Regions from separate parts of the Rhizobium sp. ERR 1071 genome, predicted to be linked through region 1. Evidence: riboswitches for the same ligand, from Rfam matches in the RefSeq annotation. Region 1 holds a riboswitch; each other region holds the start of a gene.
What was found. Region 1 has a riboswitch for cobalamin ahead of cobU (bifunctional adenosylcobinamide kinase/adenosylcobinamide-phosphate guanylyltransferase). Riboswitches for the same ligand answer to the same signal wherever they lie in the genome.

Region 2: it holds a riboswitch for cobalamin, as region 1 does, so the genes downstream of both, FBZ99_RS31405 (CbtB domain-containing protein) here and cobU (bifunctional adenosylcobinamide kinase/adenosylcobinamide-phosphate guanylyltransferase) in region 1, are expected to answer to the same signal.
Region 3: it holds a riboswitch for cobalamin, as region 1 does, so the genes downstream of both, FBZ99_RS23820 (acyl-CoA thioesterase) here and cobU (bifunctional adenosylcobinamide kinase/adenosylcobinamide-phosphate guanylyltransferase) in region 1, are expected to answer to the same signal.

The regions. Positions count from the first base shown of each region.
Region 1 is NZ_VITM01000002.1:942,453-949,787, reverse strand. It holds gene cobN (cobaltochelatase subunit CobN) at 1-3,101, opposite strand, end outside; gene cobW (cobalamin biosynthesis protein CobW) at 3,111-4,160, opposite strand; gene cobU (bifunctional adenosylcobinamide kinase/adenosylcobinamide-phosphate guanylyltransferase) at 4,166-4,690, opposite strand; cobalamin riboswitch at 4,832-5,229, opposite strand; gene FBZ99_RS09875 (chloride channel protein) at 5,409-7,205, shown strand; gene FBZ99_RS09870 (cobyric acid synthase) at 7,202-7,335, opposite strand, start outside.
Region 2 is NZ_VITM01000018.1:77,983-85,317, reverse strand. It holds partial or broken gene nrdE (class 1b ribonucleoside-diphosphate reductase subunit alpha) at 1-1,198, shown strand, start outside; gene nrdF (class 1b ribonucleoside-diphosphate reductase subunit beta) at 1,219-2,193, shown strand; gene FBZ99_RS31410 (CbtA family protein) at 2,370-3,140, opposite strand; gene FBZ99_RS31405 (CbtB domain-containing protein) at 3,154-3,366, opposite strand; cobalamin riboswitch at 3,395-3,519, opposite strand; gene FBZ99_RS31400 (hypothetical protein) at 3,705-4,268, shown strand; partial or broken gene FBZ99_RS33695 (arsenical resistance protein ArsH) at 4,435-4,554, opposite strand; gene arsC (arsenate reductase (glutaredoxin)) at 4,529-4,951, opposite strand; gene FBZ99_RS31385 (MIP/aquaporin family protein) at 4,948-5,646, opposite strand; gene FBZ99_RS31380 (ArsR/SmtB family transcription factor) at 5,688-6,044, opposite strand; gene FBZ99_RS31370 (hypothetical protein) at 6,485-7,335, opposite strand, start outside.
Region 3 is NZ_VITM01000007.1:258,391-265,725, reverse strand. It holds gene FBZ99_RS23845 (GNAT family N-acetyltransferase) at 1-570, opposite strand, end outside; gene FBZ99_RS23840 (flavin reductase) at 609-1,115, opposite strand; gene FBZ99_RS23835 (methionine synthase) at 1,260-2,294, opposite strand; gene FBZ99_RS23830 (DUF1852 domain-containing protein) at 2,322-3,479, opposite strand; gene FBZ99_RS23825 (LysR family transcriptional regulator) at 3,480-4,397, opposite strand; gene FBZ99_RS23820 (acyl-CoA thioesterase) at 4,390-5,229, opposite strand; cobalamin riboswitch at 5,329-5,539, opposite strand; gene FBZ99_RS23815 (hypothetical protein) at 6,033-6,332, opposite strand; gene FBZ99_RS23810 (hypothetical protein) at 6,803-7,117, opposite strand; gene FBZ99_RS23805 (ATP dependent DNA ligase) at 7,177-7,335, opposite strand, start outside.

The DNA of each region.
Region 1 (7,335 bases):
AAAAAGCCGGAGATGCGCAGCGTGACATCGACTCGCGGCCGCCGGAGCATGGCCGGCGGGATGATCTCATAGCCGGTGACGCGGCGTGAAGTCATGTCCCATACGGGCTTAACACCAATCAACGCCAGCGCCTGCGCGATATCGTCGCCACCCGTGCGCATGTTCGATGTGCCCCAGGCTGTCATGCCGAAGGAAACGGGCCATTCGCCATGATCCTGCACATAGCGGCGGATGAGCAATTCGGCCGACTTCCTGCCAAGCTCATAGGCAGCCGGCGTCGGAACCGCACGGCTGTCGACCGAATAGAAATTGCGCCCCGTCGGCAGAACATCCGGCCGGCCACGGGTCGGTGCGCCGGATGGGCCGGGAGGTACGAAACGACCGTCGAGGCCTTTGAGCAGAGCTGCGATTTCCGCGTCGCCGCAAGCGAGGATGGAAGGCTGGAGCTTCGAGCCAATCTCGCCGAGAACCATGCGAGTGTTGGGCCAGTTCTCCGGGCAGGCCGTTTCGCCATTCACGAGCTTTGCGGCCAGGAGTTCGATGCGTTCGACGGTATCGCCTTGGGTACGCCAGGAGGCGTCGGAGATGTCTTGGAGAATTGTGGGGCGCGGGCCGGTCCATTCGGCGGCCATGTCACAGTCTAGCGGGTCGAATGGCTTGTTCGGAGGGATACCCCCCTCTGTCAGCTTCGCTGACATCTCCCCCACAAGGGGGGAGATTGATTGGAGTGTGCCGCTTCGTTCTCCCGATTTATTACCAACAGCATCTGCGGATTCGACAGTCACTTGAGGCGATGGGGCAGCACGAGCAACCAATCTCCCCCCTTGTGGGGGAGATGTCGCGAAGGCGACAGAGGGGGGTATCGCACTCCCCACATCCTCGAACGCATCCCGAGCAATCGCCCGCTGCAGACTCTGATCGCCACCCTCGCCCAGCCCGCGCGGCACCCTTGCCAGCGCCACCGTCAAATCCGTCAACAACCGCCCAGCGGGCGAGACGCCGAAAATGTGCAACCCATCGCGGATCTGCATTTCCTTGAGGTCGCAGAGATAGGCATCGAGCTTGCGCAAGGCCTCGTCTTCGCCCTCGCCCTTGGCGATGCCGGCATCCTGATCTAGCCCGATATCGGCGACGAGATCGAGGATCTGTTTACGCAGCAGACGGATGCGGCGGGGATCGCCGCCGGAAGCCTCGTAATATTCGTCGACCAGCGCTTCCAGATCCTTCAGCGGGCCATAGCTTTCGGCACGCGTCAGCGGCGGCGTCAGGTGATCGATGATGACGGCGCTCGTGCGGCGCTTGGCCTGCGTGCCCTCGCCGGGATCGTTGACGATGAAGGGATAGAGGTTCGGCAGTGGTCCGAGGATTGCTTCCGGATAACAATTTTCCGACAGCGCCAACGCCTTGCCCGGCAGCCATTCGAGATTGCCGTGCTTGCCCATGTGAATGACCGCATGCGCATCGAAAGAGCGGCGCAGGAAGGCATAGAAGGCAAGATAGCCGTGCGGCGGCACGAGATCGGGAGAATGGTAGCTCTCCTTCGGATCGATATTGTAGCCGCGCGCCGGCTGGATACCAACGAGCACATCCCCGAAGCGGGCGAACGGCAGGGCAAAGCCGTCATCCAACGCATAGGGATCGGCCTCAGGCTCCCCCCAGCGCGCGGTAATCTCATCTTGAATCGGTTTGGGAAGCGACGAGAAGAAATGCTTGTAGTCGCTGAAGGAAAGCGTCTCGCCGACCACGCGGCCATCGTACCCCGAATTTGTCGGCCCTTCCGCCAAGTGCCGCATCAGCGCATCGCCGTCGGCAGGCAGATCGGCAACGCCGTAGCCGGCCGCCCGCATCGCCTTCAGCACTTCGATCGTGCCGGCCGGCGTATCGAGCCCGACACCATTGCCGAGACGTCCATCACGATTGGGATAGTTCGCCATAACAAGCGCGACGCGGCGATCGCCGGGCAGCGTATTGCGCAGCCGCGCCCAATTGGCTGCAAGCCGCGCCGTATAGCGCATGCGATCCTGAAGCGGCTCGCTGGCGACGATATTGGCCTCGACTCTCTCGTCATAGCGGGCCGCAGCCTTGAAGGACACGGCGCGGGCAAGAACACGGCCGTCGACCTCGGGGAGCGCCACGTTCATGCCGAGATCGCGCGCCGAAAGCCCCTGCGAAGATGCCTCCCACGCCTCCTTCGACGACGCCGAGAAGATGGCTTGCAGAACAACGGCATCGCCCGTTTCCAGTACCGTCGCCTGACGATCTGCACCGGGCGCCGAAACGGCAAAGCCAGTGGCATTGATGACCACGCCTGGCTTCAGCTCGGTAAAGACACTTTCGAGAATACCGACCGACACGGCGTCTTTGAGGCTATAGGCAAAGACCGGCAACGGCCGCATGCCCTCAGCGATAAGCGCCTCTATCATGCCTTCGACAGGTCCGGTTTCACCGCTCTGAACCAACGCCCGATAGAAGGAAATCGCGACGGTCGGAGGTTCGAATCCTGCAGGGATCGCCATCTCCGCTTTGGAGACTCTCCGCCACTCCTCGACGCCGATCACGCCCCGCCCCGGCCACCAGATCCCGGCCTTCATCAAGGGTACGGCGGGCATCGGCTTCTCGGCGCCTGAGAGCATCGCCTCGGCATAGGCGAGAAACGCCCGCGAATTCGCCTCCCCGCCCTCGATCAGATAGGACCAGAGCGCATTGAGGTCATCGAGCGCGACGTTGGAAAAAGGTGTCAGCCCGGGATCAGGTTTCGAATCACCCGGCAGCACCGCGATCAAGGCACCCTGGCGCGCTGCACTGGCATGCAGCGCCTCCAGCGCATAGTGGAAGTAGCTTGCTCCTCCCAGCGCCCGCACGATGATGAGCTTCGCATGCCGCGCCGTTCTCTCGATATAGGTATCGACGGACATCGGATGCTTGAGGCTCATCAGGCTTGCAAGCCGAAGGGAACAGCCGCCCTCTCCGTGGGCCGCGGCAATCGCCGCAAGCTCGGTATCGGCAGCCGACAGAAAGAGGATATCGCCGGGCGACTGCCCGAGATCGATCGCCTCCTCTCCGTCGCTGATGGTTCCCTTTTGAGCCAGGAGAAGGTGCATGGATTTCCCTTAGACCAATGCTTCGATCGCCTTGCGAACGATCGTCTCGTCCATCTCGTGCAGGCCGATCACGACAAGCCGGGTCGCGCGGGCTTCACCCGGCGTCCAGGCGCGATCGAAATAGGTGTCGATGCGGCTGCCGACGGCCTGAAGCTGCAGGCGCATGGGCTTGCCGGGGACATCGACGAAGCCCTTGAGGCGCAGCACATCATGCTCCGCAATCACGCCCTTCAGCGCATCGACGAAGGCGGCCGGATCGGCAATCGGGCCGAGTTCGACGACGAAGCTGTCGAACTCGTCGTGGTCATGCGGCGTGCCATCCTCGTGCTCCAACTCGTGGTGAGATTTGCGGTTGACGATATCGTCTTCCGTGCCGATCCCGAGGCCGAGCAGGACAGTGGCAGGCACATCGCCGTTCTTGGCCTCGATGATTGTCGGCTTGCGGGCGGTGCGCGAGGCTACTTCGGCGCGGACGCGGCCGAGACCATCAGTGTCGATCAGATCGGTCTTGTTGAGCACGATCAGATCGGCGCAGGTCAGCTGATCCTCGAAAAGTTCCTCGATCGGGCTTTCGTGATCAAGCGAGTCGTCCTCGACGCGAGCAGCCTCTACGGCGTCGTGATCGTCGGCGAAACGGCCGGCGGCAACAGCCGCGCTGTCGACCACCGTGATGACGCCGTCGACGGTGACATGGGTGCGAATATCAGGCCAGTTGAAGGCGGCGACCAGCGGCTGCGGCAGGGCAAGGCCTGACGTCTCGATGACGATGTGGTCCGGGCGCGCATCACGCTCCAAAAGCTTCGTCATAGTCGGGATGAAATCGTCGGCAACGGTGCAGCAGATGCAACCATTGGTCAGCTCGATGATGTCATCTTCCGTGCAGTTCTCCGCACCGCAGCCCTTCAGCACGTCGCCATCAACGCCGAGGTCGCCGAACTCGTTGATGATCAGCGCGATCTTCTTGCCGCCGGCATTTTGCAGGAGGTTGCGGATCATCGTCGTCTTGCCGGCCCCCAGGAAGCCGGTGATGACGGTGGCTGGAATCTTTTCCTGATTCATATGCATCAACCCTTCATTTTCAGCGGCAGGCCCGCTGCGATAAAATAAACTTCAGCACTCGCCGCCGCGACCATCTGGTGCAGGCGGCCGGCATGATCGCGAAATTCGCGCGCCATGCGATTTTCTGGTACGATTCCCAAGCCCACCTCGTTGGAGACGAGAACGAGCCTTGATCGCGCAGTCGGCAGAAATGCAGTGAGAGCGGCAAATTCTGCCGCCATATCCCGCTCGGCCATCATCAGATTGGTCACCCAGAGCGTCAGGCAGTCGATAAGCACCGCCCGCCCCTCCGCGTCGATAGCGGCAAGCTGCCCGACGAGATCCATAGGCTCCTCATGCGTCTGCCATAGATCGCCGCGATCGGCACGATGCTTGGCGATGCGCTCGCGCATCTCGTCATCCCACGCCCGCCCTGTCGCCACATAGTGACATTCGAGGCCGGTATCCGACACCAGCGATTCTGCAAACCTGGATTTGCCGGAGCGCGCGCCGCCAAGAACGAAGACCGCTTGGGAAATCGAAGACGACATGCGTTATGCCCGCTCTCGAGCAAAAGCGAGGGTCGGCAGCACGTCGCTGGAACCGGGAAACAGGCGCTCACACGCCGAAAACTCGTCTTGCGCCATGACAACCTCCGTGCTGGCAGCGGAACTCGCGTCCCAAAACAGGCTCTGCGCCCGGCACGCATGGCAGGTCTCCTGGCTCGCGGATGAGGCGCCGCAAGGGGGCGGACCGAAACCGGTCGCCCCCGATCGTGCGCCAGCGGATCTTTCTCACCTTCCCGGCAATGCATCATGAAAAGGCGGACGATTCGTAGAATAAGAGGCGTCCAGCCCCGGTTAATCATGATGCCACACCAGTGGCTTTTTCGATTTGCGCCTGCCCCGCCCCGTTCGCCCCATGCGAACCATCGACGAAATAGACTTCAAACCGAACGAAAGACCCTGACCGCTCTACAGTCGCGGGGTCGGCTGTGATGAGAACGCCCGGATTGGGTCCGCCCCTTCACATTCCCTTTTCATCCCATGCGGCAGATCGCCGCTCAGGAACCATTCGTTATGCCGCAATGATTAGGCTTTCACTGAGTTCAAGTCAATCAACGGCATGGATGCGACCTGCGCCATCCTGATTGCGAATTCGGTTGAAAATTCCCATAAAACCAGCGGCTTTTTTGCCGTATTTCTTTGATGTTAGGAGTTTATAGAGGGTAACCCCTCACATTCGAGCAAAACGTATCGTCCGCTTCCAATGCTGCAGAAATTCCAACCGCGACGTCTCGGCGTCTTCTCGGTCCTATTCGATCTCGGTCGCTTCAGGGCATTGCTGCGCCGTGGCGAGCTGGGACTTGTTTTTGCCGGCGCGCTGGTGGGAATAGCGTCCGGCTGTGCCGTCACCGCGATGAGCTATATCTCGCGCAAGCTTCACAGCGTCATCTACGGTATAACCGACTACGAACGCTTGAGTTCGGCAGCAATGGCGATTCCCGACAAATCGGTGTTGTTCATCGCACCGATCGCAGGCGGCATCATTCTCGGCATATTGCTCTACATATTGTCGCGCACGCGCAAGAAGCCGATGGTCGACCCGATCGAAGCCAATGCGCTGCATGGCGGCCGGATGTCGCTTACCGACAGCATCATCGTCGCCGTGCAGAACCTGATCTCGAATGGATTCGGCGCGTCCGTCGGGCTTGAAGCGGGTTACACGCAGCTCGCGGCCGGCATTGCCTCCAAATTCGGCTATAAGATGCAGATGCGCCGCGCAGACCTGCGCATGCTCGTCGGCTGCGGTGCTGCGGGTGCTATTGCCTCAGCATTCAATGCGCCGCTCACCGGTGCCTTCTATGCCTTTGAGCTCATCATCGGCAGCTATTCGATCCTGACGCTAACCCCTGTCGTCGTCTCGGCACTGATATCGACGATGATTGCAAGACTGCTTGCCGGCGATGACTTCGCCATCGATATCGATCATTTCGGGGCGATCGTTCCGGCGGATTATCTTCCAGCTATCCTGCTTGGTGCCTTCTGCGCCGGTATCGGCATCCTGATCATGCAGGGCGTCGCCTGGGTCGAAGAATTGGCACGCAAGAGTTCCATCGCGCCGCCTTTCCGGCCCGCGCTCGGCGGCCTGGTCGTCGGAACACTGGCGTTGATTTCGCCGCAGGTCCTATCTGCCGGCCATGGCGCGCTGCATCTCAATCTGTCTACGGACGTGACGCTGGGCGCCTTGCTGGGTCTATTCCTGCTGAAATCGCTCGCCTCCGCAATATCGATCGGCTCCGGCTTCAGAGGCGGCCTCTTCTTCGCTTCGCTGTTCATGGGCGCACTGCTCGGCAAGATCTTCGCCTATTGTGCACCCTATTTCGATCATGCCACGCTGACGCCGGTCGTCTATGCCGTCGTCGGCATGAGCTCGCTGGCCGTTGCCATCATCGGCGGCCCGCTGACCATGACCTTCCTGGCGCTTGAAATCACCGGGGACTTTCCGATCACTGCCCTGGTGCTGGCTGCCGTCATCACCTCATCGCTGGTGGTGCGCACGACCTTCGGCTACTCCTTCGCCACATGGCGCTTCCATTTGCGCGGCGAGAGCATCCGCAGCGCCCACGATGTCGGCTGGATCCGCAATCTGACGGTCGCCCGCATGATGCGCCCCGACGTGCACACGGGCAGCATCGACATGAGCATCGAGGAATTCCGCAAGAATTTTCCGATCGGCTCGGCGCAGCGCGTCATCCTGATCGACAAGAACGAGAAATATTCCGGAATGGTTCTCGTGCCCGACGTCTATGCGAGCCCGATCGAAAAAGACGACGAGGAGCACGGCCTTTCCGATTTCATCCGGCTGCGTAACGAATTCCTGCAGCCGCAGATGAACGCCAAGCAGGCAGCCGCCATGTTCGAGCAGACGAAGAGCGAAGCGCTCGTTGTGGTCAACGATTTGATCGAGCGTAAAGTCATCGGTCTGCTGACGGAGAGCTATACGCTGCGCCGCTACAGCGAAGAACTCGACCGCCGGCGGCGGGAAGTGTCGGGGGAACTTTAGGCGACCAGACCGTCGAGCCAGGCGGGATCGAGTACACTTTCCAGCTCTGCCGCAACTTCGTCCAGCGCCGCATCGACGCTGGCGCGATAGTTCATGCGCTCGCCGGAAAGACCGAAGCTTGCCAGCAGCT
Region 2 (7,335 bases), on a different contig from region 1:
TGTCTACGGCGTGCCGTTCACCGAGATTTCGGTGACGGAGAAGTATCGCGAGATGGTGGCCGACAGCCGCATCCGCAAGAAGAAGATCAAGGCGCGCGAATTCTTCCAGATCATTGCCGAAATCCAGTTCGAGAGCGGTTATCCCTACATCATGTTCGAAGACACGGTGAACCGCGCCAATCCGGTTGCCGGCCGCATCACCATGAGCAATCTCTGCTCGGAAATCCTGCAGGTCAGCGAAGCCAGCGAATACAACGACGATCTGTCCTACAAGCATATGGGCAAGGACATCTCCTGCAATCTTGGTTCGCTCAACATCGCAGCCGCGATGGACAGCCCGGATTTCGGCAAAACGATCGAAATGTCGATCCGCGCGCTGACGGCTGTCTCCGACATGAGCCATATCTCCTCCGTGCCGTCGATCGAGAAGGGCAATGACGAAAGCCATGCGATCGGCCTCGGACAGATGAACCTGCACGGTTATCTCGCCCGCGAGCGCATTTTCTACGGTTCGGAAGAAGGCGTCGATTTCACCAATATCTATTTCTATACGGTGACCTACCACGCCATTCGCGCCTCGAATCTGCTTGCGGTCGAGCGTGGCCAGAGCTTCAAGGGCTTCGAGAATTCGAAATACGCTTCCGGCGAATATTTCGATAAGTATACGGAGCAGGAATGGAAGCCCGCGACCGGGCGTGTCGCGGAAATCTTCGAGAAGGCCGGGATTGCCATTCCCACCCAGGAAGATTGGCTCGCCTTGAAGAAAGCCGTCATGGAAGGCGGGCTCTATAACCAGAACCTCCAGGCTGTGCCGCCGACGGGCTCGATCTCCTATATCAACCACTCGACCTCCTCGATCCATCCGATCGTTTCCAAGATCGAGATTCGCAAGGAAGGCAAGATCGGCCGCGTCTATTACCCGGCCGCCTTCATGACGAACGACAATCTCGACTATTACCAGGACGCCTACGAGATTGGGCCGGAAAAGATCATCGACACCTATGCGGCGGCCACCCAGCATGTCGACCAAGGCCTGTCGCTGACGCTGTTCTTCCGCGATACCGCGACAACGCGCGATATCAACAAGGCGCAGATCTACGCCTGGAAGAAGGGTATCAAGACTATCTATTACATCCGCCTTCGTCAGATGGCGCTCGAAGGCACGCAGGTTCAGGGCTGCGTTTCCTGCACGCTCTGAACGTTTGAGGGACGATGAAAATGAATATGCAATTCAAGCCGGCAAGCCGCGTTCGCGCCATCAATTGGAACCGCATCGAGGACGACAAGGACCTCGAGGTCTGGAATCGCCTGACCGGGAATTTCTGGCTGCCGGAAAAGGTGCCGCTGTCGAACGACAGCCAGTCCTGGGCAACCCTGAAGCCAGAGGAGCAGCAGCTCACCATCCGCGTCTTCACCGGGCTAACTCTGCTCGACACCATCCAGAACGGTGTCGGTTCGGTCAAGCTGATGGCAGATGCCGCAACGCCGCATGAAGAGGCTGTTCTCTCGAACATCTCCTTCATGGAAGCGGTCCACGCGCGCTCCTATTCGTCGATCTTCTCGACGCTCTGCCTGACGCCCGATGTCGACGATGCCTATCGCTGGTCGGAGGAGAACGAATTCCTACAGAAGAAGTCTACGCTGATCATTGAGCAATATGCCTCTGGCGATCCCTTGAAGAAGAAAGTCGCGAGCGTCTTCCTCGAAAGCTTCCTGTTCTATTCGGGTTTCTATCTGCCGATGTTCTGGTCGAGCCGCGCCAAGCTCACCAATACGGCCGACATGATCCGCCTTATCATCCGCGATGAAGCGGTGCATGGCTATTACATCGGCTACAAATTTCAGCGCGGGCTTGAGCGGCTTTCGGACGGGCAACGCCAAGAGATCAAGGACTTTGCCTTCGATCTTCTGCTCGCACTCTATGACAACGAGGCCAAATACACCGAAGCGCTCTATGACGGCGTCGGCCTGACCGAGGACGTCAAGAAGTTCCTGCATTACAACGCCAACAAGGCGCTGATGAATCTCGGTTACGAGGCGCTCTTTCCGGCCGAAGCCTGCAGGGTCAATCCAGCCATCCTCTCCGCGTTGTCGCCGAATGCGGACGAAAACCACGACTTCTTCTCGGGCTCAGGCTCGTCCTATGTGATCGGCAAGGCGGTTGCCACAGAGGACGAGGATTGGAATTTCTGAGCAGCGCTTTAAGTCGGCCATCCAGTCGAAGGTTGCATCCATCAAGCAAATTGAGGCGGGATATTTCGATTTACCGATGAATCGGCGGATCCTGGACAAGGGACTATGGTCCTCTTGGCCCGTTTTCGCGATATGACGTGACAGGCCGCTCACGGGTGAGCGGCCTGTCACACGTTTCAATGAATGGCCAAACGATCCGACGCGCGTGATGTCGGAACAATGCGCTCGACGACTGCGCCGAACACAAGGCCTAATGTGCCCCACATCAGTATCTGGGCAACCATCGACGCGACGCGGAACTTCCAGAGCAGATCGGCCGGGAAGCCTTGCGGAACTTCATTGATCGCTGGCAGAAGCTGTCCAGCGAGAAAGACAACCGCAAAGTAAACGGCGGTTACGATAAACGTCGCATTCCAGGCTCCCCAACGAGCTATCAAGCCGCTGCGAAGCTTTGCCGCGAAGATCATACTGATGACGGAGATCAAGATCATGCCGAAGTAAAGTTCGGTTCGAGGAGCGATCGTTTCAGGATTACCGATCGATGGCGGATTTGCCGGATACTTGATATTCGGCACGAGATAGACCGATATGAAACCCGTCAGGGCAACCAGGGCGGCAGAAACCCGTGGGGAGGCCGTGCCACCAAAGCGTCCGTAGGAAAACGCGAAGGTCAGTGCGAACAATCCGCCGAAAGCCGTGCAGTAGACCATGACGCCCGTCAACAGGCCCCAACTGGCCTGCATCGGTCGGCTGACAAGTTCCGGCTCTTCTGGTGGCATGGCCATGCCCTTGGCCATCTCTTCTTTCGCCTTTGCCTCATCCATCTGCGATTCAAAAGCGATCGCACGGTCTACCTGCGGTTCTCCGTACAGCTTCAAAAAGCCAAAACTGATCAGTCCGGCGATGATGCCCACAAGCATCCCGCGAACGAGTAAATCTCTTACCATTTAAATGTCCCTTTTAGTGGCAGGGAAAACCGAGCAGATGGCGACCGTCATGCACCCATTCATGGACATACATGCCATGGATGATTGACGTTGCGCCTTCTTCGGCGCCGACAAAGTAAATCGCGAGCAGGCAGAGAAGGCCAGCAAAAATTGCCCAAGGGACAATGTCCCGCAATGGTATGGGAAGAGCGGGTGAAACGGTTGGTGCGAAAGCAGCGCTTGTCATGGTGAACTCCTGGGGATTGCGCGTCCTGGGTTGATGCCTGTTCAGGTTGAGGGTCTGGCTCGCGATACAGCCCCAATAGGGCCGCATCCCTTACAGTGGCGCGACCGCGCCGGATTTTCACCGGCTTCCTCGACCTTGAAGATGCAAAACCACCATGAGACCAAGGCTGGCGGAGTGTCAATATCGGCAGCTTAAGAAGGGCGCTTGTGGTGTTGGGCAGAGACGCTGAGCGCCATTGATTGTCTAATTTTGCGCGGGTCCGCATTGCGGCGCCGGATTGGATTTTTGCCGAAAGCTGCGATATAAAACGTCATCGCCGTTTCATCGGGTAATTTGAGATGATCAACCGCCGCCAGTTTCCGCTACATGCCTCCGCGCCGGCCTTTGCGGCTGCCTGGGTACTGATCATCGCCGGTGCGAGCGTCGCCCTCAGTACCGTTTTTGCCTGCATCACGCCTTTTGTGGCATTGGCTACTGTCTCAGTAATCATGCTGCCGCGCCGGATGGCCTTGTTTGCTGTGCTGCTAGCCTGGCTAGCCAACCAGATGGTTGGGTATTTTATTCTTGGCTATCCGCGTAATTGGGACAGCTATGCATGGGGCATCGCCATCGGCTTCGCGGCCCTCGTGGCGTTCCTGGCAGCCACGCTTGTCACGCGCGCCAAGCTCAATGCGTTTCTGGCTTGGGTTGCGGCTTTCGCTGCCGCACTGGTCGCTTACGAAGGCATCCTTTTTGCCGCCACGGCATTTCTTCCTTCTGGAGACGGTGCCTTTTCCTTATCCATCATCGCAAAGGTCGTGCTGATCAATCTAGTGGCTGCCGCCGGCTTGGTGTGCTTGAACGGCATTGCGGCGATTGCCCGCATTCTCGTCGTCAGGCCGGCGTTACATTTGGCGCGCTAGCAAGCTGCGAACATTTATCGTTTGATTTCTCCCGGCGGAGCTTGGGCCGGGCCAACCGGAAATGCGGCTCCTGCCACTTGATCGAGCGCAATATTCCACCGATCCTCAATGACCGATGGCGTTCCTCTTAGCGCAGGATTTTGAACTGCTCTTGTTCTGCCCCCTAGAGGATGAGGATCCGCGGCTTGTGCGTCGAGAATGGCGGCCGAAGTGCCTCGAGGTCTAACTGGCGCAGATGCTCCGGCGATGCAGCAGGCAGATCAGACAATACGCTTTCCCTTCTCATCGAGAATCTTTTCGCCATCCTCCTTGGCAAAGGCGCCCTTGTGCGTGTCGGGCAGGATGTCCAGAACGATTTCCGACGACCGCGCCAGACGGGTGCCGAGCGGTGTGACGACGAAGGGGCGGTTGATCAGGATCGGGTCCTTCAACATCGCGTCGAGAAGCTGGTCGTCGGTCAGGTCCGGATTGTCGAGCCCGAGTTCCGCATAGGGCGTGCCCTTCTCGCGAATGGCCTCGCGGACGGTCAGGGCGGCCTCAGTGATCATCTTCACCAGTTGCTCGCGCGACGGCGGATTTTTCAGATATTCGATGACCTGAGGCTCGATCCCGGCATTGCGGATCATCGCCAATGTGTTGCGTGACGTGCCGCAGTCCGGATTGTGGTAGATGGTAACGTTCATAGCTTTGCTTCCGATGAGATTGGCGATGAAGTGGACGGCTGCAGGAGCCAGGTGAACAGCATGAGTGCAAGAACCGCTCCGGCAACCTCCGCCACACAGAAGCCAGGCAGATCGATCGGCCGAATGCCTGAGAATGTGTTTGTCAGCGATCGTGCCAGCGCAACGGCCGGATTGGCAAACGAGGTCGATGCGGTGAACCAATAGGCGGCGGTGATGTAGAGCCCGACCAGCCACGGCACGGCCGCTTTCTGCTCGAACTTGATGCCGCTGAGGATCACCGCCACCAGCCCGAATGTCGCAACGCCTTCGGAGAACCATTGGGCGCCACCGGTGCGAACCTTGGTGGACAGTTCGATGATCGGCAGGCCGAACATCAGGTGTGCGGCGACCGCACCGCTGACGCCACCGATGATTTGCGCAATCACGTATCGGCCGAAGTCGCGTTTCGGCAAGGCGCGGGAGATTGCGAAGATCAACGAGACCGCCGGATTGAAGTGGGCGCCCGAGATCGGTCCGAGAATAGTGATCATGACGACCAGGATTGCTCCGGTCGCGAGGGTGTTGCCGAGCAAGGCGAGCCCCATGTCCTGCGTCAGCGAGGTTGCCATGATGCCCGACCCGACCACAGTCGCGACCAGCATCGCGGTCCCGAGGCCTTCGGCAACCAGCCGCCGTGGCAGATCGAACTTACTCATCACCTCACCTTCCGTCGTACCGGAATGATCGCGGTCCATGATCATTGCAGTTTATCGTCTCGATTGGGGACGCAGCAGGCGGCCACCTCAGCGGCCGGTGCGCAGATCTCCGGGTGCCCGGAGCAGCAGTCTTCCATCAGGAAGCGGACAAGGCCCCCGAGCGCTTCATAGTTCGCCGTGTAGATGATCGAGCGGGACGCCCGCTGCTGCGCGATCAGGCCGGATCGTTCGAGCTCCTTCAGATGGAAGGACACGTTCGAGGGCGAGACTTCCGCTTTTTCAGCGATCGTACCCGCAGCCATGCCGTCAGGGCCTGCAACAACCAGCATGCGGATGATGTGCAGGCGGGTCTCCTGAGAAAGCGCGCCGAATGCGATGAGGGCTTGACGTTGATCCATATTTCAACAATCCTTGAATGATTGAAACAAGGAATAACGCAGATGAACCCGATCGACAACAACAAAAGGCAGAAGGGACATTATCTCCCTCGGCGACCCGACGAGCGTGCTCGAGCCGCCGAGAATTCCGCGCTGATTTCCGTTACGACGGCCGGCCGGTTAAGCCAGGCTATCATGTCAGCAAGGTCAACTCAGCCGTTCTCTCAGCGCTCTCGCCGAACGCCGATGAGAACCACGACTTTTACTTCGGCTAAGGCCTCAACATGGCTGGAACGCGGTGAACACGAGGCTCCACAATCTGCCGGGGCATCATATTTCGAGCCGCGGCCCAGCAGGTTCCCAAGCATGCCCTAGCCGAAGGTCTACAGCGACCTCCCCCGGCTCTGTAACTCTTATCGAAAAGCCATATGTCGGAATTGGATATCATTGGCCGTCGCGGTTTACGGGGACGAAAAACTGCTCACTAGACCCCACTGCTCCAGCTCTTCTTCATCCTTGGATTCATCAGCAGCCAGTCGACTGAGCTCCTCAAGGCCGGCCTGGATATGATCACTTTCCTCCCCACGTCCATCTCTGTAGATGAAAGGCCCGCAAGTCGGCTCAGCGTAGTAAGGGCGTATGTCGAAGAAGGTCTTCAGCCATCCAGTTCTTGTTAGCAAATAAAGGCTAAAGCAGACACCGCTGATGTATCCCGAATCGCCCCACCATTTCCAACGCGCTGCACCAATAAGATGCCGTCCTCTGTGTCTGACGAGAACGCAGCTATGTCCGTTTTCGGAAGGTGAGCGAGCAAGCGGGTTAGGTCCCCTGGTCTCTGCGCGCCAGTTCGTCCGCCGCTCGTAATGAGGTTCATGGCCTTGGAAATATGAGCTTGGAAGCATAGGCGGAAAGAACGGTCGTTCGCGCGTCGACACGCCGGACCGTTCCCAATTTGCGCGCCATTGCGAGAGCTCGGGGAAGGCAAGGAGTTCTCTCGGATAGGGGTGGGTTTGCGTCTGGCCCGGTTCCATGCAACCGTACGGAAGTGCTGCGCCCGGAAAGATTTCCCGGAAGTCCGTGGGGAAGTCGAACGATCGCCGGAGGCTCTGATACGATCTTCCAGCGAACGCTCTGGCCAGCTTCTGCTGAATCCAAGCGCATTTCAGAGGTGTGGAATTTGATTGATTGAGCATTTCTGCCAGTTTCCTGGAGCCATGCAAAAGTTGCTCGCCGTCGGCAGCACTCGTTAGCGGCAGCAACATCTCAGCCACATCTTCTGGACTTACAGCAAATGATGAAGAGCGCGACGAGA
Region 3 (7,335 bases), on a different contig from region 1:
CTTCTGGGTCAGAAGCTGCTTGTCGAAGTCCACGCTGGTATCCATCCCTTTTGCCGAGGGATACGAGAACCGGCCGAACTCGCTGTAGCCTTGGCTTCTCCAGAAGCTGAGGGTATCAGGTGTGCCCGCATCGGCATGGAGATAGGACGTGACATAACCGAGATCGCGCGCCTTATTCTCCAGGGCAGCAACGATTGAACCGCCGAGTCCTTTCCGCCGCACGTGTGGCTCCAGATAGACCCGGACGATCTGGCATACATTGGCAGCGTCGCAATAGCGATCTTGCAGGCGGATCGCCGTAGTCGGCTTGTTCTGAAGATCGTAGAGGCCTCCGGCGGCGACGACGCGCTCTTGTTCGTCGCGAACGACTAGGAAAGCCCCGCGTCTTTCATTCGAGAACCAACTCTCCGAGGACACGTCCAACAAAGAGTCCAGATCGGTGTGCCAGGCAGGGGTATAGTCGATCTTGTAGAAGTCCTTGATGATCCGGAGGCAGAATGCGCGTGCTTCAGTCCGCACAGCGGTTGGATCGTCATCAGTGAGCCATGTCAGTGCGCTTATCGATTTCACAACTCTGTTCTCGAACGTCCCCAAATCCCGACTTAGCGCTAGACTATCCCATTTATATATCGACGCATGCAATACAGGAGCGTTGCACGTTCTTCATTTTCGCAAAGGTTGATCACCCTGCCGAAAAGAATGCGGTGAGTAGCCTCATCAACGGCATTGACAAGTTCGCATTCGAAACTGACCGATGCGCTAAGAAGGACGGGGGAGCCGGCAATCCCTTCATTCCATTGCCCGAATGAAAATCGATCTTCTGTCGGTATCCGGCCTCCGAACGCGTTTGAAATGTCTTCCTGGCCTGGCATCAGGGTGTTAACGCAAAAATAGCGGGCGCCTCCAAAGGCATGAAAACATGAACTTGCGCGGTTGATACAGACGAGAAGCGTAGGCGGCGTATCGCTGACACTACAGACAGCCGAGGCCGTGAAGCCGTATCGCTTGCCCCTAACGCTGGTGCTGACGACATTGACCGACGTGGCAAGGCGAGACATTCCATCGCGAAAAATGGCGCTATCAACAATGTCGAAGCGGTGGTCATCCATTTTCATATCAGCCTCGTTAGCGCCGTCGAGACGGTTGTTTCTCTCAAAAATCAAGTTCGGCAGCGAGCCCCTGCCCCACAGAATTGGCAAGGCGCGCGCAAACATTGACGGATATGGGTGAAGCTGTCGCTGTCCCCTGTAAGCAACTCGTTAGGCCGCAGCAGACAATTCCCTACGGACGATTTCCGCGCCTGCGCTCAATGCCTGCAGCTTGCCTCTTGCCACGCGACGCGACAGCGGGGCCATGCCGCAGTTGGTGCAGGGGCAAAGCTTGTCGGCGTCGACGAACTGGAGAGCCTTTCGCAAGGTGGCGGCAACCTCTTCCGGAGTTTCGATGGTGTTGCTCGCCACGTCGATCGCACCGACCATGACCTTCTTGCCCCGGACAAGTTCGATGAGATCCATCGGCACATGGGAGTTGTGGCATTCCAGTGAGATCATGCCGATGCTGGATTTCTGCAGTTTCGGGAACGTCCGCTCATACTGCCGCCACTCCGAACCCAGCGTCTTTTTCCAGTCGGTATTGGCCTTGATCCCATAGCCATAGCAGATATGCACCGCCGTTTCGCACTTGAGCCCTTCGATCGCCCTTTCCAGGGTGGCGACGCCCCAGTCGTTCACTTCATCAAAGAAGACGTTGAAGGCGGGTTCGTCGAACTGGATAATGTCGACACCGGCAGCCTCAAGTTCCCTTGCTTCCTCATTGAGGATTCTGGCGAACTCCCACGCCAGTTTTTCCCGGCTTTTGTAGTGGTTGTCGAAGAGGGTATCGATCATGGTCATGGGGCCGGGAAGCGCCCATTTGATCGGCTGCTTGGTTTGCTGGCGCAGGAACTTGGCATCTTCAACGAAAACCGGTCTTTGACGAGACACGGCGCCGACAACGGTCGGCACGCTCGCATCATAACGATCCCGGATCCTGACTGTCTCGCGCTTCTCGAAATCAACGCCGTCCAGGTGTTCGATGAACGTCGTGACGAAATGCTGGCGCGTCTGCTCGCCGTCGCTGACGATATCGATGCCCGCTTGGTTCTGGTCATCAAGAGAAAGGCGAAGGGCGTCGTGCTTGCCCTCGGTCAATTCCTCGCCTTGCAACTTCCATGGCGACCAGAGCTTCTCGGGTTCGGCAAGCCAGGAAGGCTTCGGCAGGCTGCCGGCAGTTGACGTGGGCAGAAGTGTTTTCATGGCATTCGACCTTGTGATTTCGGTTCGTCAATGAGCGTGCTTGGCAGACCATTGTTCAAGAATGTGCCCGTAAGGCTTGATCAGATGGTCCTCGGCGAACTTGCCCTGTTCCACGGCCAGCCGGCTACGTTCGTCCCGATCGTAGACGATGCGGGTCAGCGAGTAGTCCTGGTGCTTCAGGCTCGGTTGATAGACGCCGCCCGCTGGCGAATTGGCGTTATAGATTTCGGGACGATAGATCTTCTGAAAGGTCTCCATCGTGCTGATGGTGCCGATCAGTTCAAGATCGGTGTAGTCATGGAGAAGGTCGCCGAGGAAGTAGAATGCCAGAGGCGCCACGCTATGTGGCGGCATGAAGAAGCGAACCTTTAATCCCATCTTACCGAAGTATTCATCGGTCGCCGAGAAGCCATTCTGCTGGTATTCGATCCCCAGCACGGGATGCTGATTTTCAGTCCGACGATAGGTCCTGCTGCTCGAGGCGCTCAGGCAGATCACCGGCGGCTTCCTGAAATGCGTCTTGAACGCTTCGGACTTCAGGAACGATTGGAACAGGTTTCCATGCAGCTCCCCGAAATTCTCCGGTGTACTGAATTCGGCGCGCTCCTTGTTGTATGAGGGCAGCACGATGCTGAAATCATAGTCGCGGATGTAGGATGACAGGTTGTTTCCGACGATGCCGTCGATGCGAGCATTCGTGGCTCGGTCGATGATCGTCGTCTTCAGGATCTCAATCAGCGGCAAGGCGTCGGACTTGCCTCGAGCATCGGTCGCAAGCTCGACCGAGATGATGTCGAGGGCGACGGAATATCGATCACCTGTAGCATTGTCCCAATGAACCAAGGCGTTGAAGCGATTGTCGATCATCGTCAGGGTGTTGCGAAGATTCTCCTGGCGGCGTGCCCCCCTGGCGAGGTTCGCGAAATTAGTCGTAATGCGCGTGTTAGCTGCCGGAAGGTAGTTCTCATCGAAGGGAATACTCTTGAGGACGAAGCGAAATCCCGCGTCCGCCGCATTATCATCCGTCACATCCGAAGTGAAAGCAGGGTCGCTTTGTTTCTCCTTTATCGCTCTCATCGCTTCTCTCACCCTTTTACCTGTCAGTACTGGAGGATTCTGCTGCTGGTATGTGCACCCCTTATGTCTGAGCCTTTGACGAAGAAAAATTGATTTGATTTCACGCAATCATGAGCGGCTCTCATGCTTGGGACGAGAGACATCTCTCGACCCGCGCGACGCAGTGAGAAAGCCCGCAATGAAATCGACGGCCTCTTCCCTACGTCTCAGGCCGAGATGAATGCTCTTGTGGATCCCTGTGGGGCCGATCCGCACAGGGCAGACGCCGAGCGTTGCCGCCTGCTGGTGCACCAGCCAGTCCGGGATGGCGCTGACCCCACGGCCAGCAGCCACGAGCTGGAGCATCATCTCGGTTGTCTCGACATTGCGGTGGTGTCGGGGGCTGCAATTGGCGGGCACCAGGAATTGCGTGAACACGTCCAACCTCTGCGGCGGAACAGGGTAGGTCAGGAGAGTTTCATGGGTGAGATCCATCGGGTCGGCATAGTCCCTGCTCGCAAGCGGGTGAGAGCTTGGAGCGGCAAGCACGAGCTCATAGTCGAACACCGGCACGTACAGGATACCCGGTGCCTCGATCGGGTCCGGGGTGATCAGGATGTCGATCTCGTGGACCATTAGCGCCGACACACCGCCGGCGGCGAATGAGGTCGTCAGCTCCAGGTCTACCTGCGGCCAGTCCATGAGGTAGGGTTTTGTCACACCCATCAGCCATTGATGGCATGGATGACATTCCATGCCGATCCTCAAAGAACCCCGCTGACCCTGACGATAGTCCGTCAGGACATGTTCGGCCCTCTCGATCTGCGGCAGCACACGCTGCGCCACCGAAACAACGTAGCGGCCAGCCTGTGTGAGACGGAGATTGCGACCGTCCTTCTCCCACATCGCCACGCCATAGCGGTCTTCGAGCTTTCGGATCGTATGGCTGAGCGCGGACTGGGTCACGTTCAGCCGTTCCGCGGCCGCGGTCAGACTTCCCAGGCGATCCACTTCGCGCAGGATCGATAAATGCTGTCGGTCAAGCATGAGCGTGCCCGTCCTCGCTTGCGGAGAGTTCTACCGCAGTGGTTTCCTCGAGGATCGCAATCGGCCGGCTGTCTTCGCCGACCGCCACCATGTTGAAGTACCCAGTGGCGGTAATGGATCTTTCGCCCGCGAGCAGATTCTCCGACCAGAGCTTTGTCTCAACAAGCATCGAGCTGTGACCCACACGTTCGATACGTGCCTCCGCCTCGACGATCTCCCCGATCTCAATGGGTCTCGCAAAGTCGATACGCTCGGATGACGCCAGCACCACCAGCTTGCCGGAGTAGCGCGATGCCTCCACGAAGGCGGCTTTCGTCATGAACGAGATAGCCTCACCCCCGAACATCCGCCCGACGCTGTTTGCCTGATCCGGAAAAACGATATCCACCATCTTGACGCTCGCCATCGGAAGCGGCGGCTCCACAGGCAGGAGTTCCGGGAGGCAAAAATCCCGGGCGCCCTGGCCTTCGGGAGTTGCCACCATATTAAAGATGCCGCGAGTGCAAGCATGGCGGTGATGCCCTACTACTGTCTCCGCGAACATCTCGACCTCGACCGTCACAGATCGACGTCCGGCTCTGACCGGCGCCGCCGAGAACTCAACGATGTGGCCGGCATGTGCCGGCTGCTTGAAATCGATGCGCTCACACGAGGCCGTCACGAAGGGGACGCGTCCGAAGCGGGTGGCCGCTATGAATGCGACGCGGTCCATGAGAGCAAGGCCAGCTCCGCCAAACAGCGTTCCGTGATGGTTCGTATCTCCGGGAAAAACGATGTCGATGAGACGGGTCGCCAGAGCTGGCTGGCCGGTTGTTTTGATCGTCTGTGTCATCCGCACTTCCATCAGGTTGTGACGGGGCGGACGCATGACGCAGGGCGAACGGCAGGGCATGCCGATCGCGTAAAGCGGCACACCGGGACACCCCGCCCGTGGACGTTATCTATCGCGGCAGGTCTCCTGGCTTGCGGGTCATCGCTGACGTTCGTCTTCCCGAGGAGTCTTCCTCAGTGACATGTTGAACGACAACTCTCCGCCTACAGTTGCGGGGGCAGCTCCGGTATGTGCGCTTGTGTCGCCGCCACCGAATTCCCTCTTAGCTCCGGATTTCGACATCCGCAGAACCACGACGGGCACACCATGCCTTGGCGAGAGCGCAGCCGTCAACCATATAACGACATCTTTATATGACTTGCTACATGGTTTTTTTGGGTAGAATGCGAAGCTAATGTCTGACTTCATTGGCAACGCCAGTTGCATCTTGTCATCGCCTTGCGAGAGCCGGAGACCTTTGCTCTCTGGTGCGCGAAGGACTAGCCGTCTCTATAGTATCCCTAGCGTCGGCCTATAGCCGACGCTGACGAGGCGATACGATCAGGGGAAGGCAGCTTTCAGGCGGTCCCGCTATCCGAAATGACGGCGCAAAGCAGTCGTCCCGCACTCGGCTGCAATGCCACTTTTAGAGATCACGACCCACAGTCGACAAAATCGATCCGTAATGATGTGAGGGGAATCGAACTGTCGGCCCGGAAATTCAAACAACCCATAAGTTCGCGAGAACATTACGCTTTAGATCAGGCTAGGTGATGGAACTCGTCTTTCCGCGTTTTGAATAGCACTACGGAATCTGCCGGCGGTCACCGCAGCTTGATGTCTTCAAATCCGAGATCGAAGCGCGCAAGATACTTCGTGAGACGATCTGCGTCATTGCTGCTTTTCTTTTCCAATCGCGAGATCGCAAACGAGGTTTTGCCGGCAGAACTCGCCGTCGTATGCTCGCGGCAACTCTGAAGAACGGTTGCAAGCTGCACTGCATCAAAACGTTCGAGCCGGGCGGCATCTTCTGTGCCTAACACATCTTCAATGATCACATCGGTCCCTTGACCATCGGTCGCCCGGCGGCAAAACGCATTGAGGCGCTTGATTTCGTCGCCCACCAGCTCGGTCGTAATATGCCCGTGGCGGCGATTGGACGGATCGATGTGGGCCGCTCAACCCAACCCCCTGCCTAGAATAACAGGCAGCTGTCCCTAGCGTATCTATTCTTCAACACTCGTGGAAAGTGCGGTTTCAGGCTGGTATGCAACAGCCACCAAACCGCCCAGACGTTCCACAACTCTGCTTATCTGTTCTTTATCAGGCTAAGTATTAGTATCCTATGCCGAAGCGAAATACGCCAATTTTTTCAATTCTCTACCAATTGCGATAGCGATACAAATAGGCCCAAATTCTTCCAGATTGGGATTGAACGAGACCATGATATTGCTCGCCGGAAATCGGCGAGTGTGAGAGCGCACCGCGGTCAACTTGCCGGCCAATCCCGATCTCTAGGGGCCGTTTCAGGCCAGTTGCGGGGGAACGGATTGGCTCAATTGGCGGGGCACCACGCCTAAGGCTTCGGATAGGTTCACAGCAAACTGTCCGCATTGATCGCGCCAACCAATGAATTTGCCCTTTCATGGGTATCGGGTCTTTGTCCCAAACCCATGTAATTAGCTTCGATGTCAACCAGATATGCAATGACGGTGGAAGTGGCAACTCCTCTACGCAACTGTTCTGCCGCGTTTAGCAGGTAAGTATCGTATTCATCGGCGAACGACCTACACTCTTCATCTTCCCACCGTTGTCCTGGTTTCAATAAACCTATTGGATCCCACAGAGACCAACCAATATCGCGTAGCCGGGAGAGTTTTATTGTTGGCGGCGATTGAAACGGAGCCATTTCTTATCTTCTTGACCATTTGTCACACGGGTTAGGGCTGTGCCAATTCATTCTGGGTCTCATTGCGGTAGACGATAGACCTCGGCATTGTCCTGCCGTTCCCGGAGTCCCTTGTACGAAGCGTGACGCAGTTTGCCGTCATCGGTCCAGGCACGATACTCGATTTCGGCGATCAGCGTCGGTTGGACCCAGACGACACCACGCTGTTTCAGCGCGAT